Regions from separate parts of the Natronospira proteinivora genome, predicted to be linked through region 2. Evidence: riboswitches for the same ligand, from Rfam matches in the RefSeq annotation. Region 2 holds a riboswitch; the other holds the start of a gene.
What was found. A riboswitch is a leader RNA that binds a small molecule or an ion and turns the genes downstream of it on or off. The one in region 2 is predicted to bind cobalamin.
Positions count from the first base shown of each region.

Region 1: another riboswitch for cobalamin. It lies ahead of J2T60_RS01445 (TonB-dependent receptor plug domain-containing protein); the one in region 2 lies ahead of J2T60_RS04040 (TonB-dependent receptor domain-containing protein).

Region 1 covers NZ_JALJYF010000001.1:302,706-311,675, reverse strand. Annotated here, with positions in the region: gene J2T60_RS01445 (TonB-dependent receptor plug domain-containing protein) at 1-1,163, opposite strand, end outside; cobalamin riboswitch at 1,304-1,521, opposite strand; gene radA (DNA repair protein RadA) at 1,549-2,943, opposite strand; gene J2T60_RS01435 (Stp1/IreP family PP2C-type Ser/Thr phosphatase) at 3,154-3,975, shown strand; gene J2T60_RS01430 (FHA domain-containing protein) at 4,022-4,684, shown strand; gene alr (alanine racemase) at 4,706-5,797, opposite strand; gene dnaB (replicative DNA helicase) at 5,801-7,189, opposite strand; gene rplI (50S ribosomal protein L9) at 7,299-7,748, opposite strand; gene J2T60_RS01410 (YybS family protein) at 7,774-8,679, opposite strand; gene rpsR (30S ribosomal protein S18) at 8,734-8,964, opposite strand.
Region 2 covers NZ_JALJYF010000001.1:848,600-857,569, forward strand. Annotated here, with positions in the region: gene cbiB (adenosylcobinamide-phosphate synthase CbiB) at 1-822, shown strand, start outside; gene cobD (threonine-phosphate decarboxylase CobD) at 795-1,793, shown strand; gene J2T60_RS04035 (sensor domain-containing protein) at 1,866-4,103, shown strand; cobalamin riboswitch at 4,139-4,378, shown strand; gene J2T60_RS04040 (TonB-dependent receptor domain-containing protein) at 4,530-6,404, shown strand; gene J2T60_RS04045 (cobaltochelatase subunit CobN) at 6,408-8,970, shown strand, end outside.

The sequences.
Region 1 (8,970 bases), 550 kb from region 2:
GCCAATCGGCTGTCCGGGGAAAAGCTCAATCGCGGCCGGTACTGGACAAAGGCGGCCGCGACGGCTTCAGCCTTGCCGTCAATACGCAGTACAAAGTCCTCCCCCTGGTAGCGCTGGTAATCCAATCCACCCAGCAGTTCTGAGCCGGACTCGGTGATATGACGGGCGGTCAGGTTGATGCCCTGGTCATCAAAGCCCCAGGGATCCCGATCATTGATCACATCCACCTGGCCGTCCTGGTCGAGGGACAGTCGGGTGTAGTCCGTCCACCATTCATGCCAATAAGCCTTGAGGAAATAGCCCGTTCGCTCGCTCAACTGCTGATCCCATTTCAACGACAGGATGTGCTCGGAGCGGTCATTGAAGCTTTCGAAATTGGCCACGGGCCGGGGAAAGTCCGCCCGCACGTCGTTTCTCAGAAAGAGCAAATTCAAGGATTGGTCCTGGCCCAGCGGCAGATGATAGCGGCCACCGTAGGAAGTCCGGTTAAAGCCCCGGGGCAGGCGCCGGGCGTTCTCCTGGTAGGCTTCATCCCGGTAAGGTTGATAGCCTTCTGACTGATCCTGCTCGGCGAAAACAATCCAATGCCCCAGGGCATCGCTGCCGCGAACATGGCCGCCCAGGCGGCGATCCCCCAAGGAGCCCACAGCCCCGCTCATACTGCCGCCGGATTCGGGGCCGGGTTTGCGCAGGACAATATTTACCACGCCGGCCACCGCCTGGGTCCCATAAAACAGGCCCTGCCCGCCTTTCAGCACCTCAATGCGCTCGATCATGTGGGTGCTGATGGAGTCCAGGGGAGAGGTGTCACCAAACAGACGGTTGTTGATCCGAACCCCATCCACCAACCAAAGCACGTCCTCACTGCGAGAGCCCTGCAGAGAGACAGAGGCATAATCCCCGCGCCCGGCCCGGGGAGAGACGAACAGACCCGGCACACTGCCCTGCAAGGCCTGACCCACATCACTGACGCCGCTACGATCCAACACCTCCCGGTCGAGAATCCACAACTCGGCGCCATAGCGGGAAAGATCCGTCGGCAAGGTTTCTTCCAAAGACGAACCATGGACCACCACGGTGTCCAGGTTCAGGCCGTGATCGCTGGCACTGGCCAAAAGGGGAAGGCAAACAAGACAAAAAACGGCAGGTCGTAATCTAAACATTCAGGTCTCCATTCACTACAGGTAAGTGATGGAGCCCTCACGAAGCGTTATCGGGGATACAAGGTTATTGCGCCCAGGGGGGCAGAGGAAGATACCTTGGATCCGAACACCTTAGACGCGAAGGCTCGGTCAGCGGCCGATCAATCGGCCGCGCTTCGGCAGGTATTCGGACTTAGGGGCGAGTGTGACGGATCGTCACATGGACCTTGGATCACGGCTTCCCATCCCGTGCGGGACAGTGCCTGGGGTCGCCCCCTGTGATCCTCGTTCCCCAATACCGCTGCGCGTCAGTCCCGGATTCTCACCGGGTTCCCTGCACCACCCAAAAGTGGCGCTTTCCGAAGCGGTGGCTAATCTACCTTTCTGGAGGGTAATCGTCAAAGATCTATTCGGCATCTCGAAGGATGGCGTCGATGGCATCCCCCAGACGCCGGACGGGGATGATCTTCATGCCGTCGGGGCTCTTGCGGGGGGCATTGGCGCGCGGGACGATGGCCAGCTTGAACCCGTGCTTGGCCGCCTCATACAAGCGTTCTTCACCGTTGTAGACCGGCCGCACCTCGCCGGACAGGCCAATCTCGCCGAACACCACCATACCCTTGGGCAAGGGCTTGTCCCGGAAACTGGACAAGGCGGCCAGCAGCAGGGGCAGGTCGGCGGCGGTTTCTTCCACTTTCAGCCCCCCCACCACATTGATGAAGACGTCCTGATCCCCCATGGCAATACCGCCATGGCGATGCATCACCGCCAGCAGCATGGAGAGGCGGTTCTGATCCAGGCCCACCGCCACCCGGCGAGGATTATGGGTCTGGGAGCTGTCCACCAGGGCCTGGACTTCCACCAGCAGGGGCCGGCTGCCTTCCCGGGCCACCATAACCGCCGAACCGCTGACATCGCTCTGGTGGCCCGAAAGAAAGATGGCCGAAGGGTTGCGAACTTCCTTCAGGCCGGCCTCGTCCATGGCGAATACTCCTAGCTCGTTAACGGCGCCAAAGCGGTTTTTCACCGCCCGGATTACCCGATAACGACTGCCGGCGTCGTTTTCGAAGTACAGCACCGTATCCACCATATGCTCCAGGACCCGGGGCCCGGCAATCTGGCCTTCCTTGGTGACATGGCCCACCAGAAAGACGGCGGTGCCGGTCTGCTTGGCAAAACGCACCAGCTGGGAGGCGGATTCACGCAACTGGCCCACGGCCCCGGGGGCCGACTGCACCCCCTCGGAAAAGATGGTCTGGATGGAATCCACCACCAGGACCCGGGGTTTTTCCACCTCGGCGGTGGCAATGATCTGCTCCACGCAGGTCTCCGCGGCCAGGCGCAGAGGGAATTCCCCTACGGCCAGCCGCTCGGCCCGAATACGAACCTGCTCCAGGGACTCCTCCCCGGTGACATACAACACGCCCCGGTTTTCGGACAGCCGGGCACAGGCCTGGAGCAACAGCGTGGATTTCCCGATGCCCGGATCACCGCCGATCAGTACGGCCGAACCGGAGACCAAACCGCCGCCGAGCACCCGGTCCAGCTCGCCCACGCCGGTGGAGGTCCGGGGGGCTTCCTTGCTTTGCACCTCATTGAGGCTCACCACCACACCCGATGATCCGGCGTACTGGCCCCGGTTGCGACCGCCGGCGCTTCCGCCCCCGACCTTGGGAGGCGTGGCCCCGATGCGGCTCTCCACCAAGGTATTCCAGGCACCGCAATCCATGCACTGCCCGGACCACTTGGGTGCCTGGGCACCACAGGCCTCACATTCATAAACGGTCTTTGCCTTGGCCATAGCTCAATCCCTGATTGAATCCAAATGAATCATGGTTTGCGGTGAAGCATCTTATCATTGCCCAAGCGGGTGCTTGCCGCGCCACCCGGTGTTGCCGGTATACTCAGGTCCATTGAGGTTCGGGGGGACCCCCCTCCGGGTGGTTCAGGCAGGCTCGGCAGCGGCCCTTTGCAATAATGGGCCGGGGAGAGACTGCGGACAGGGGATCGTATGGCTGCCGAGGGACAGTTGGCTGCAGCCGGCCGCACGGACACCGGCCGCAAGCGTCCGCACAATGAGGATGCCATTGAAATGGCCCCGGAAGCCGGCCTGATGGTGCTGGCCGATGGCATGGGCGGCTACAGCGCCGGGGAAGTGGCCAGCCGACTGGCCGTGGAAACCGTCCTGCAGGTTGTCCGTAATGCCAGCCCCATGGAACGCGGCGACCGGGTATTACAGGAGGCCGTGGCCAAGGCCAACCGCATCATTCTGGAAAAGGCCCAGGAAGATCCCGACCGCCAGGGCATGGGCACCACGGTGGCCATCTGCCTTTTCCGGGGCCGGCGCGTCACCCTGGCCCATGTGGGGGATTCCCGGGTCTATCGCTTGCGCCGGGGACGGCTCAAGCAACTCACCACCGACCATTCCCTGAACCAGGAACTGCTGGACCGTGGCTATTACACCCGCCTGGAAGCCCGCCAGGCCAATAACCGGCATGTGATCACGCGTGCGCTGGGTGTCGGCCCGCAGGTGGAAGCCAGCATTTGTGAGGAAACCGTGGCGGATGGGGATATTTTCCTGCTCTGCTCGGATGGCCTCACCGACATGGTGGATGACCACAGCATTCGATACACCCTGGAAAATGCCGGGGGTGATCTGCAGGAACGGGCCGATCAGCTGATCAAGCGCGCCAACGAGCTGGGCGGACGGGACAATATCTCGGTCATCCTGGTCCAGGCCGGCCAGACGCTGGAAGGCCTGGACCGCTCTCCCTTGTTACAGCTGGCCAGGCAACTGGGAGAGTGGCTCAAATCCAAACGGGCCCAGCCATGATCGACAAGCAGGACCTATTCGTACCGAACACCCCAGGGAGAACAGAATGGCAAAGCTGAGTGTTTTCTATCGAGGCAAGCTCTACAGCGAATTCGAAATCAAAAAACGGGCAACCCTCGGTCGCCAGAAAGATAACGATATTCACCTGGATGAATCCACGGTTAGCGGTCACCACGCCCGGGTGGTCATTCGGGATGATCACTTCTGTGTGGAGGATCTTGAAAGCACCAATGGCACCTACCTGGGGGATCGTCGCATCCGCCGGGTGGGCCTTCGGAACGGCGATGCCTTTCACATCGGCCCCTTCCAGGTCCGCTTCAGCGGGCCCAGCGCCCCTCCCAGCTTTCAGGACACCATGATTCTCCACCTGGATGATATTAAGGATTCCCGATCCGATGTGGATCAGGTCATGGCGGAAGTGGCCGATGACCCCATTGATGATGGGAAGGAAAGTCGCATCGAGGTACTCAACGGCAACAATGCCGGTGAGGCTCTGGTGCTGGAAGAAGCCATCACCACGGTAGGCGTGCGGGGCAAGCAGGTGGCTGCGGTAACCCGGCGCCGGGACGGTTTCTATCTGGTGCCGGTGGCCGGCGGCAGTCCTCGAATCAACGGGCGCGAGAATGGCCCCGCATCGGTGCGGCTGAACGATGGCGATGAACTGGAAGTGGCCGGTGTCCGCCTGGCCTTCCGGCAGAACCCGGTCTAGCAGGCGGCGGGCTGGCGAGGCCTAGTCCACATCGAACTTGACCCGCCGGGTCACCCCGCAAAGCAACTCATAGGGAATGGTGCCCGCATGGCGGGCCACCGTTTCCACCGGTAGCCGGGCCTCACCGCCTTCGCTTTCCCCCCATAGAATCACTTCATCCCCCACCCGAGCCTGGGGATGATCGCTGAGATCAACGGTGATCATGTCCATGGATACCCTGCCCACCACCCGGCTCGGCCGACCATTGATCAATACCGGCGTGCCATTCGCCACATGCCAGGGATAGCCATCGCCGTAGCCAATGGCCGCAATCCCCAGAGGCATGTCATGGGCGGCCGACCAGCCGCCGCCATATCCCACACGACCGCCCTTTTCCACCGATTTGATGGCGATCAGTTCGGTGCTGACTGTCATGGCCGGCAGCAGACCTACATCCCGGCCATGACGATCGCTAAAGGGGGTAACGCCGTAGAGCATGATACCCGGGCGAATCCATTGTTCATGGGATTCCGGCCAGTCGATAACACCCGCGGAATTGGCGATGGAACGTTCACCCGGCCAATCCCGGGTCAATGCCTTGAATTGGCGAATCTGCTCGCCGGTATCGGGCGTGCCTTGGAGTTCATCGGCGGAGGCCAGATGGGTCATGTAGCGCAGGGGGCCTTCGGCCAGATTGCCCCGCTGTATCCGGGCCAGAACGGCTTCTGCCTGCTCGGGGGGAAAACCCAGGCGATGCATGCCGGTGTCGATCTTGAGCCAGAGCTTCTGGGGCAGGCCGGAGGCTTCCAGCACGTCCAGCTGGGCATGATCGTGCAGCACCAACTCAAAGCCATTCTCGCGAACCAGCTCCACTTCCCGCTGACGATGAATGCCTTCCAATAGCACCACCGGATGTCCCAGACCGGCTGAACGAATTTCCAGGGCTTCTTCCAGGCAGGCCACGGCAAAGGCATCCGCCCCCCGAAAGGCCCGAGCCGCCTCTACCAAACCGTGTCCATAGCCATTGGCCTTCACACAGGCCATGATCCGCGTACCCGGGGCGATTTCACGGGCCCGGGTCAGATTGTGACGCAGGGCATCGGTGTTGATTCGGGCACGGGTCGCACGCGTCAAGGATTACTCCATGAACTCGTCTTCACTGATGTAATTTTCGAAGCGGGTAAAGCTGCCCAGGAAGGTAGTGATCACCTTGCCTGTGGGTCCGTTACGCTGCTTCTCGATAATCAACTCGGCCATGCCCTTGTGCGGGGTGTCCGGGTTATAGACCTCATCCCGGTAGATAAACACAATCACGTCGGCATCCTGCTCGATGCCCCCGGATTCACGCAGGTCAGCCATCTTGGGCCGCTTGTCCGGACGCTGCTCCAGGTTACGGTTCAGCTGGGACAAGGCAATCACCGGCACGTCCAACTCCTTGGCCAGGGCCTTCAAGCCCCGGGAGATCTCGGAAATCTCATTGGTACGGTTCTCGGACATGCCCGCCACCCGCATCAGCTGCAGGTAATCCACCACCACCAGGCCCAGGCCGTGCTCCCGCTTGATACGCCGACAGCGGGCCCGCAGTTCCGTGGGCGTCAGAGCCGGGGTGTCATCGATGAAAATGGGCGCCTCGGACATCAGATGAATGGCCGAAGTGATCCGGGGCCAGTCTTCCTCGGAGATATCACCGTTGCGAACCTTGGATTGATCCACCCGGCCCAGGGAAGAAATCATCCGCATGGCCAGCTGTTCACCGGACATCTCCATGCTGAAAATCGCCACCGGCTGCTTGGAATGAATGGCCGCATGCTCGGCAAAGTTCATGGCCAGGGAGGTCTTGCCCATGGAGGGCCGTGCCGCAAGGATGATCAGGTCACTGCGCTGCATGCCGGAGGTCATCTCGTCGAACTTGTCGATTCCAGAGGCGGTCCCCGTGAGGGACTCATCGGAATTGATCAACTCGTCGATCCGCTCAACCGCATCTCGCAACAGGCTTTTGATGGGGATATAAGTCTGGGATTTGCGACTGCCCTGTTCGGCAATCTCAAAGACCAGCTTCTCGGCGTCCTCGATCAGCTCCTTGCTGCCCCGGCCATCCGGCACGAAAGCGCTTTCGCTGAGCTCATTGCCGATGCGAATGAGCTGGCGCAGTACCGAGCGTTCGCGAACGATATCGGCATAGGCGCGAACATTGGCGGCACTGGGGGTATCCTTGGCCAGGGCACCCAGATAGGCCAGACCACCGGCGTCATCCAGCTCACCCCGATTGTCCAAAAACTCGGAGACGGTGACCGCATCACTGGGATCGCCCTTTTCAGCCAATGCGGCCAGGGCACGGAAGATGATCTGGTGATCGCGACGATAGAAGTCGCTGTCGGAGATGAGATCGGCCACATGGTCCCAGCTGCTGTTGTCCAGCATCAGGGCACCAAGCACCGCTTGCTCGGCCTCAACGGAATGAGGCGGGACCTTGATGGCGTCCGCCGCCGGGTCACCCTTGGAAAAGGATTCTGCCGAGCCGACCATACTGCCTCCCCGACGGACTAGCACATGCATTCACCCCAGGCCGGGCCGTGGCCGGGATCAATCACTGATTATGCACCGCCGGGTGGATACCCGGCGGTGCACCGATAACTTACTCTTGGCCGATGACCGTGACCGTAATGCTCACGTCCACATCGCTATGCAGATGCAAATCCACCTGATACTCGCCGGCCTCGCGGATGGGACCATCCTGCATGCGAATTTCCTTGCGCTCGACTTCGTGGCCCTGCTCGTTGAGCTTGGCTTCGATGTCGATGGGCCCCACGGAGCCGAAGAGCTTACCCTCGGAGCCGGACTTGGCCGTGATCTCCAGGTTAATACCTTCCAGCTTCTCGGCGCGGGCCTTGGCCGCTTCCAGGGCCTCGGCGGCTTGTTTTTCAAGCTCGGCACGACGGGCCTCGAACTCAGCAACGTTTTCCTTGGTCGCCGGCTTGGCAATGCCGTAAGGAACGAGATAGTTACGGCCGTAACCGGGCTTGACGGTGACTTTGTCACCCAGGGCGCCGAGGTTTTCGACCTTATCGAGAAGAATGACTTCCATAGCGTCTACCTACGTGGTTTTTTGGTTAATCATCCGAACCGTTCGGCGGCTGCTTAGCCGGCGCATAACGGGCTCTGAAATCAATCACATTGTCCAGTATGGCTAATGCCGCCAGCACACTCATGGCCGCTACCGAGAACAGCAAGAGCAGGCCATAGACCGGCAACAGCCAGAAGCCGCTCAGGCCGCGTCGATGCACCATGGCATGGCAGACGGCCAGCCCCTGGAGCATCATCACCATGATGGCCACCAGGGCCAGGTTATCCAGCACGGCCAGGTTAGTCACAGCCGAGAGGATAAACAGTGCCCCACCCAGCAGGATCGCGACCTGCCCATGGCGGAATTCGTGGAACTCCGCCCGAAATCCACCCGGATTATACAGGATGGCTTGCCACCAGCGCCCCAGAAACAGACTGAGGATCAGCGCTAGGCTGAAGGCTGTCGCCAACATACCCGGCAATCTCAGGGCCATCTGATCCAGCTCCTGATCAGAAGGCGGCCCTTGCGGGCGCTCTTCAAACAAGGGCATCAGCCATTGATCGATGATCGCCCGGCCGAGACGAATGACCTCATCTTCGGCCGTATGCAGCATCAGCACCAGGCCGATGGCAAATATCGCGGCCAGCTGACAGGCCCGTGCCAAGGAGCCACTGCGATGCAGCGCCCAGGTCATGACCAACACCGGCAACCACAGTGACAGGGCGGCGGCCGAAATCTGCCAAGCCGAAGCCCCAACCATCAGGGAAACAGGAATCAATCCCGCCGCGGCCAGCAAGGCCACACCCAACCCTTCCCGGGGCCCCTGCCTGAGACCCACCAGGGCCACCAGACCGCCGCCCAGCAGGCCCAGCCACTGCACAGCGCCCATCATCCAGACACTGAGGACGGCCCGCCAGCGGCTGCTCATTATCCAAGCGAGTACCGCCTGCATGGGGTGCTCCTATCGGCGCCACGCCCGGCCCGAAGGCTCGGGCGAGGCAGCCACTCAGTTGGAGTGGCTGTCGCTGTAGGGCAGCAGCGCCAGATAACGGGCCCGCTTTACGGCCTTGGACAGCTGACGCTGATAAAAGGCGGCGGTACCGGTAATCCGGCTGGGAACAATCTTGCCTGTTTCAGTGACATAGGCCCGCAGGGTGCTGAGATCCTTGTAATCGATCTCCTTGACGCCCTCAGCGGTGAAACGACAAAACTTACGACGACGGAAAAAACGTGCCATGTGGTG
Region 2 (8,970 bases):
TCCAACGCTCAGGGCCAGATTGGGCGGGGCGCCCTGGCCGTTCTTGTTCTGGTATTGCCGCCCACCTTGCTGGCCTTGTGGGTCAGCCATTGGCTGGTCGGGCCGGTACTTTGGGTCGTTGAACTCATCGTGCTCTATTTCGCCCTGGGCCGTCGCAGCCTTCGTGATCATGCCCGGGCGGTGGTCCTTCCATTGCAGGCCGGAGAGCTGGATGTGGCCCGGGATGCGCTCGCCCGGATGGTCAGTCGGGACGTGGCAGCGCTGGATGAGAACGGTATCTCCCGGGCTGCCACTGAATCGGTTCTGGAGAATGGCTCCGATGCGGTGGTCGCCTCCCTGTTCTGGTTCCTGTTGGCCGGTATTCCTGGCGTGATTTTACATCGCCTAGTGAATACCCTGGATGCCATGTGGGGGTATCGGAATCCACGATTCAGGGGCTTCGGTCGCTTCGTCGCCAAGCTGGATGATGCCCTGGCTTACTGGCCGGCCCGACTGACGGCCCTGGCCTATACCGTGTCGGGGAAAATACGACCGGCCCTGGGTTGCTGGCGTACCCAGGCTGCTCAATGGGACAGTCCCAATGCCGGGCCGGTCATGGCCAGTGGCGCCGGTGCGTTGAAACTCGGTCTGGGCGGGCCGACGCCGTACCATGGTCAATGGCAGGATCGACCGCGTTTGGGGGTTTGGGCCGTTAATGGTCCGTCGGTGTCAACCGATTCCGCTCTCAGAGCGTTGAGGTTATTGGACCGTGCCTTGATGATCATTCTGGCCCTGGCTTTTGGTGGAGCAGCGTTATGGCACTGGAGCATGGTGGGCGCATAAAGGCGGCGGCCCGAGCCATCGGTATTCCCGAAGACCAGTGGTTGGATCTATCCACAGGAATCAGCCCCTGGAGTTGGCCACCACCGCCCATTCCTGATTCCGTCTGGCGCCGTTTGCCGGAGGATGATGACGGCCTGGAAGACCAGGCCCGTCATTGTCTGGGGGTGCCGGATGCGGCCGGCCTCCAGGCACTGGCGGGTAGTCAGCAGGCCATCATGCGACTGCCTGAACTTCGTCCCTTTTCCCGAGTCGGGGTGCCCATGCCAGGCTATCGCGAGCATGCCCATTGTTGGCAGCAGGCGGGGCATCAAGTAGTGGATCTGAGCCGTGAGGAAGTCCCTCAGGCCTTGCCGGAGCTGGACGTACTCGTCTGGATTCACCCTAATAACCCCAGTGGTGAAATCGTCCCGGTGGAGACCTTGCTGGCTTGGTGGGAACAACTCCAGGTTCGGGGTGGCTGGCTCATCGTTGATGAAGCCTTCGTGGAGGCCAGTGACGCCGAGAGTCTGATCTCCCAGACAGGCCGGGAAGGCTTAATTGTCCTTCGTTCCGTGGGAAAGTTCTTCGGTCTGGCGGGGCTCCGGGGTGGCTTCATGGCAGGCCCGCCGTCGCTTTGCCAGGCGCTTGCCCAGGCCATCGGGCCCTGGGCAGTGAGTGGTCCGGCCCGCTGGCTGATGAGACAGGCCTTGACGGATAAAACCTGGCAGGTGATGCAGAAAAAACGGCTCCAGGATGAATCCCGGGCCCTGGTGAGCCTTTTGATGGAAAAGGGGTTTCATCCGGTTGGGGGAACGGCGCTTTTCCAGACCGTGCGTCATGATGATCCCCGGCATGTGGAGGCGGCATTAAGGCAGCAGGGGGTATTGGTTCGCGCCTTCGATGAGGCACCGTGGCTGCGTTTTGGCTTGCCCGGCGGTGAGGCCCGGATGCTCAGGGCGGCCCGGGCGCTCGATTCAGTCTTGCCTTCGTGAATTGCATGGTGCGTCCGGGACAGTCTGCTAGGATTAAATGATGGAAGAGAATAGGTGACAAAGCGTGGATCAATGAACCGGCTATCGGATTTCGAGGATGGATTTTACCGGACATTGATTGCCAGTGTTCCGGATGCGGTCTATGTCCACGACATTGATGGTCAGATCCTGGAAGCCAACCAAGCAGCCACTCGCCAGACTGGGTATGAACAGACTGAGTTGTGCCGGATGACGATCATGGACTTGAACCCGTTCAGACGTCCGGATGATATCCAAGAAATGCTTTCCTCCTTGTCGAGGAACTGTTGCGCCAGTCAGGTGTTTCGAACGAGGCACCGCCGGGCGGATGGTGAGGCGATTCCCGTGGAGGTCCATGTAACCCCGGTGCGTCAGGAGGGTCACGTTTTTTTCCTTGCCGTGGTAAGGGATATGAGTGATCGGGAACGTCTGGAAATGGACCTTCAGGATAAGGTGGAATTTGATCAATTATTGCTTGATATCTCTTCCCGACTAGTCAATATCGACCCTGAGGATATTGATCAGGTCATTCATCAGCTTTTGGCCGATATTGGGGCCTTTTTCCAGGCCGGCCGCAGTTATGTATTCACCATCGATCATGACGCAAAGACCTTCAGCAATACTCATGAATGGTCGGATGACGGCGTGGCACCGGAGATAGACCATCTGCAGCGGCTGCCCTTTGATGCCTTCCCATGGCTGATGAAAAACATCCTGAACCGGCAGGTCGCCCATGCGCCGAATATCCTTGACCTCCCAGATGAAGTGGCTCATGAGAGGGAGGAATATCGTCGACAGCGGATTCGGTCCCTGATCATCGCCCCCATTGTTCGTGGAGATATGGTAACCGGGTTGTTTGGCTTGGATACCGTTCGGGACAAACGTTACTGGAATGAGGATATTCGCAACAATCTCCGCTTATTGGGTCAGCTGCTAGCCAACGCCATGGATGCTGCAGGCCTGGGTCGTCAGCTCAAACACCTGGCCTACCATGATTCCTTGACGCAGCTTCCCAATCGACAGCTTCTGAAAGACCGGATTGAGCAGGGCATTAGCCGTTGTCAGCGGGAATCCTTGAGGCTAGCTGTTATGTTGCTGGATCTGGATGACTTTAAATTGGTTAACGACACCTTGAGCCATAGTGCAGGGGATGAACTTTTATGCCAGGTGGCCAAGCGTTTGACGGAGATCCTGAGGGATACGGATACGGTTGCTCGCCTGGGTGGCGATGAGTTTGTCCTGGTAACCCAGGTTCGTGATGCAGATGAAGCAGCGGAATTGGCCAAAAGAGCCCTGGATAATGTAAGCCGACCGATTCGCCTCCAGGGACAAAGGATTGTAACTCACCCTAGCATCGGGATTTCCCTTTTTCCTGATGATGATCACAATCACGACACCTTGATGCGCAACGCAGACCTGGCTATGTACGCTGCCAAGGCTGCTGGAAAGAACCGTTTTGCTTTCTATGATCAAAGCATGACGGATCATGCGCGTAATATGCTTCATCTGCGTCATGAGCTCGTTCAGGGCATACAAGAGGGGCAATTGCTACTGCATTTTCAACCCCGGGTGGATCTAAGAAGTCGTCGTGTATGCGGAATGGAAGCGCTGGTTCGTTGGCAACATCCTGAGCGGGGATTGTTGATGCCGGGGATGTTTCTGCCACTGGCGGAACGGTCCGATTTGATCTGCCTGATTGATCATTGGGTATTGGAAACAGCCAGAAAGGAAATGCTGCCCCTGGCCGAATTCATGGGTTCGATTCGGATTGCTGTTAATCTGTCGGCCAGGGATTTGTATGATTCAGAGCATCTTGATCATCTGCTTTCAATTTTAAAACAGAATTTCAGCCATGGTGGTGTACTCCTGGAACTTGAGATTACGGAATCCACTCTGATGCAGGATGTTGATGCGGCCATTGCCCAGCTGCATCGGATAAAGCAGGTGATCCCCGGTGTTCGAATTGCCATTGATGATTTTGGGAGTGGCTACTCATCGCTGAATTATCTGCGACGTTTGCCCATCGATATTCTCAAGATTGATCAGTCATTTATTAGAGACCTGGGCGGGGAGAACCCCAGTGCCGAGGCTATTATCCGCTCCATTATTGAGTTGGCGCGGAACCTGGGCATGCGGGTAGTGGCAGAGGGGATCGAAACAGAGAGCGAAGCTCTTCTGGTTCAGGGGCTGGGCTGTGACGAAGCCCAGGGTTATTTCTATTCCCAGCCCGTGCCTATGGACGAATTGATTGGGCGATTAGATAGAAATCTGACCTTGTCCCAGGCTATATAGCAAGGCTCTATTTGACCTGATTCCCAGGTCCTGTTACTTTTTGCGCCGCATCAGGTGTCCCCAGGACCCATCCGGGTCGGGGATTAAACGGGAAGTCGGTGATCCAGTCCGACGCTGCCCCCGCAACGGTGATTGAGCGAGTCGCCTCCACAAGCGACTCAGGGCGACCACCCCTAGCCACTGTGCCAACGAGCATGGGAAGGCGGTCGTCTCGGCCTGTCCTGACGGACATGCCACTCATCAGCCCGTAGACCGGCCTGTTGCAGGAGGAGGCATCAAGCCCCTCCAGCCGCGCGTTGCGGAGGGCGACGTCGGGCTGGTCAAAGCGTACCGCTTATAGTCCCTGACTGCCCGAACACTCCCTTTCCGCATGCACATTTCTCATGCCAGATCCGTGCGGTGGGCACGGCAAAGGGAACAATCGATATGAAGCTTTTCCATTTTTCGGTGCTGTGTGCAGCGCCCGTCTATCTTGTGACTGCGGTTTCACTTCATGCAGGTCAGGCGCAATCCGCCCCCCAGGAACTGGATGAATTGGCCTACCTGGATGCCGAAGGCATGGTGGCCGGGGAGGCTTGGCTAAACCCGGTGGTGGTTACCGCGACCCAGACCCAACGTTCTGCGGAAGAGAGTCTTTCTTCTATTTCGGCCATCGACCAAGACAGCATTCGCCGTCAGGAGCCTCGGGAGTTCGGGGAACTGCTCAGAGCGCGCCCCGGAATTGATGTTATATCCAATGGCGCCTTTGGGAAGGCGACGAGCCTCTTTATTCGGGGTACCAGCAGTGATCAGAGCTTGTTGTTGGTGGATGGAATTCGTATGGGGTCGGCAACCACCGGCGGGGCTTCATGGCAATTTTTGCCCACCACAATGATTGACCGTGTGGAAGTGGTACGTGGTCCGCGAAGCAGTGTATACGGAGCGGATGCCATTGGGGGCGTGGTGCAGGTATTCACACCCCAGGGCAGTGATGAAACCGAACAGTGGTTCAATCTTGGAACAGGCTCCTTTGGAAGCCATGAATATGGCCTGGGCGCCCAGGGCGGAGGGGAAACCACCCGGTTCAGTGTGGGTGCAAGCCATTCCCATACCGACGGTATTGCACTGCAAGAAGGGGGAGAACGCCGTGGTTACTACAATACCTCTGCCATGGCTCGGGTTACCCAGGAGCTGGGGGCCATGGCAAACCTGGGGTTCACCGGACTTCGCTCTCAAGGTCGTACCGAGTTCCTGGATGGCAAAACAGACTTTGTCCATCAGGCGGCCGGCACCAGTTTGGAAATGGCGCCCAACCCCTTCTGGGATGTGGAGCTGAGCCTGAGCGAAAGCCGGGACGAAGCGGATAACTATGACGACGGCGCCGATGAGCCCACGCGCTTTGATACCCGCCGCCAGATGGTGGCCTGGCAAAACCGGATTCATACCGGCAACCACGAGTGGGTGCTGGGGGTGGATTATCGAGACGACAAGATCGAATCCACCACCGACTACGCAGAGGATAGCCGGGATAACATCGCCGTCTTTGCCCAGGCATTGCTTGATTTCAACCCGGTGAGCTTGGAAGTCGGACTTCGTCATGATGACAACGAAAGCTATGGTACTGCCACCACCGGCAGTTTTGGGGTGGGCTATCGCCTGAATGACCATCACCGCTTACGCATGACCTGGGGCGAGGGTTTTAAAGCACCCAGTTTCAATGATCTTTATTTTCCCGGGTTTGGTAACCCGGAGCTGGGTCCGGAAGAATCCGAAAGTGTGGAGATTGGTATATCGGGTCACTATGAACGTTGGTTCTGGGACGGGGTCGCCTATCGCACCCGGGTGGATAACTTGATCGAGTCGGTTTTGGTGGATGGTGTATTTTTGCCCGAAAACGTGGCTGAGGCCCGGATGGAAGGTCTGGAGATTTCTGCGGGCCTGGATCTGGACGACTGGGTTATCTACGGCAGCTGGAGTTATCTCGACCCCGAGAATCGTGAAAGCGGAAATCGGCTTCGCCGCCGGGCCAAGCAAAGCTTCCGCCTGGAGGTGGATCGTGAGATTGGCGACTGGTCGTTGGGTGGCACGGTGGTGGCCCAGGGGCACCGCTTCAACGATGCCGAGGGGGAAGAACGCCTGGCCGGCTTTGGGCTGCTGAATCTGCGCGTGGGTTGGACCCTGTCCGAGAACTGGCGCACACGCCTGACGGTGAATAACGCCCTGGACAAGGACTATGTCACGGCTCGGGACAGTTTCAACGATTTCGACTATCAACAACCGGGGCGGAACGTCTTTCTGAGCCTGCGCTACGGAGACCGCTAAGTCATGCGTGCCATGATCTTTGCGGTGTTCGTCCTGCTCTTGCTGGGCGGCTACCAGCCCGCATGGGGTAAGACGGTGGTGGGTGTGGTGTCGGAACGCTCGGCCGCCGAAGTGGCGGCCGGGGCCCACCGCTTTCTGGAGGAGGTCCCTGAGAGCCGGATACAGTTGCGGACGCCGGAGCAGATTGCGGAGATGGCGGATTCCGAGGTCCGCGATTTCCTGGGCCAGGGCGATGCCATTTTCCTGGCGGCCGTGTTCGGCGATCAGGTCTCGCGACTGCAGCGCCTGGTCCAGGAAGGCCCAGTGGCCGATGGCAAGCCGATCCTGGCCATCAACAGTGATCGGCGAATCACTCGACTCTCTCGCCTTGGGGGAGAGGCAGTTCTTGATGAGCTGGACGCCGATGAGCTGTCTCGCCTGACTGCCAATCCGGCACCAGGCGAGGACCCGGAAGCCCATCTGGCCGAGCAGCGCCAAACCTTCTCCCGGCAATCGGAATGGTTGAAGGGGCGGGCCTTCTATATGGGACGGAGTCCGGAGCATATGTCGGGTTTGATGGCCTGGCTCTTGTCCCAGGCCGGGCATTCCCTGGATGTGCCCGAACCTTCCCCTCGGGAAGCCGTTCGTTACTATCGCGACGGTGAATCCTTCTCGAACCCGGAGAAATTGGATCTGGATGAGGGCCCGGCCGTTGTCTTGCTGGACCTGGACCGGGGCGATCGCCCCGGTGACCGGGCCTTGCTGGATAACAGCTGTGAGGCGGTGGAAGCCCGGGGCATGCAGTGTTTTGCCGTTCTTGCCCGTTGGGGTGGGGGTAGCCGTGAAGCCGTGGAGACCCTGACCGAACGCATGGCGTCGGCGGAGCTGACGGCGGTGGTGAGCCTTCAATTCTTTGCCGTTGGCGGTGGGGAAGGGCGTCAGGCCGTCACCGAGGCCTTCGAAAACCTGGATGTCCCTGTCATCAAGGGGATTCGCCTTGCCGGCAGTAGCGAGGAAGAATGGCGCCTGTCGCTGGATGGTATTCCCCAGGACCAGGTCTATTTCCGCGTGGCCATGCCGGAGTTGCAGGGCATCAGTCAGCCGCAAGTACTGGCCGTCGCCGAGCCGCCACAAGTGGATCCGCAGACCGGAATCCACTATGTGCTGACCCAACCATTGACTGAACAGGTGGCGGGGCTGGCGGATCGCCTTAAGCGTTGGCAACGGCTACGGGCAATGGATAACAGCGAAAAGCGGGTGGCCATGGTTTACTACAACCACCCGCCCGGTCGTCATAACATCGGTGCCGATAAGCTGGATGTGCCCGAGTCGCTGATGGAATTGCTGCGGCTGATGAAGGCCGCCGGCTACGATACCGGCCCCTTGCCCGAAGATGCCGAAGCCCTGCTGGACAAGATCCAGGACCGGGGTATCAATGCCACCGACGATGGTGAGCAACTGGCTCGAATGCATGGCCAGGTGGCCAGTCTTTCCGCCTCGGATTACCAACAATACTTTGAAACCCTGCCCGAGGTGATTCAGGGCGAGTTGCAGCATGGGCCCTTGGGCTATCTCCATGCCCGTTTGGAAGCTGCCTATTCAGAAGCTGAACATGAGCACGGTCGGCGCTTGCTGGAGCGGACCCTGGCGGATTTGCGCCACCTGGTCGAGAACCACCAGCATGAGGCCCAGGAAAGGGCATTGTCCTTGCTCGACCAGTATGAAGCCGCCTGGTCGGAGCGCTTGGCTGGCCGGCAAGCCGATCAGGACCCGGAGTCCATTCGCGATGCCCTAGTGCGTACGGGTATGCCGGGTCTGTCCGGTTGGGGTGCGCCACCGGGCGAGGCCATGGTGCATGAAGGGGAAATGCTTTTCCCGGGCATTCGCTTTGGCAATGTCTTCATCGGTCCGCAACCACCGCGGGGCTGGGAGATTCGCGAGTCCCTGCTGCACGCCAATACCAGCTTCCCGCCCACCCACCAGTATGTGGGGTTTTACCACTGGATCAGGGATCATTTCGAAGCGGATGCTCTGGCTTATATCGGCCGGCATTCCACCCGTGAGTTCCTGCCCCGACGGCGGGTGGGGTTGGGCGATGATGACTATCCGGCTCTGCTGGGTGGGGATTTGCCGGTGATCTATCCCTACATCGTGGATGGGGTCGGCGAAGGTATCCAGGCCAAGCGCCGGGCCATGGCGGTGATCGTCAGTCACCTGACCCCACCGTTGGCCACCACTGAACTGTATGACGAGTTGCTGGAGTTACGGCAACTGGTGGAAACCTACGAATCGGCGACGGACCCGGACAGCCCCACCCGCCGCCGGGCGGCCGAGACCCTGCGGGATCGCATCGAAGCCCTGGAACTGACCGATGTCATTGAACGGGAAATCGCCGACGACTTGGGTGTGACCGTCAGCGAAGTGTCTCTGGAAGAGGTCTCCGAATCCCTCCTGGTCCATGAAGCCGGCCATTACGTCACCCACATGCAGGAGCATTTCATGCCCCTGGGCCTGCATGTCTTCGGTCGGGATTGGGATGAAGAGGCCCTTGAAACCATGCTCAAGTCCATGGCCGGGGACGGGGAAG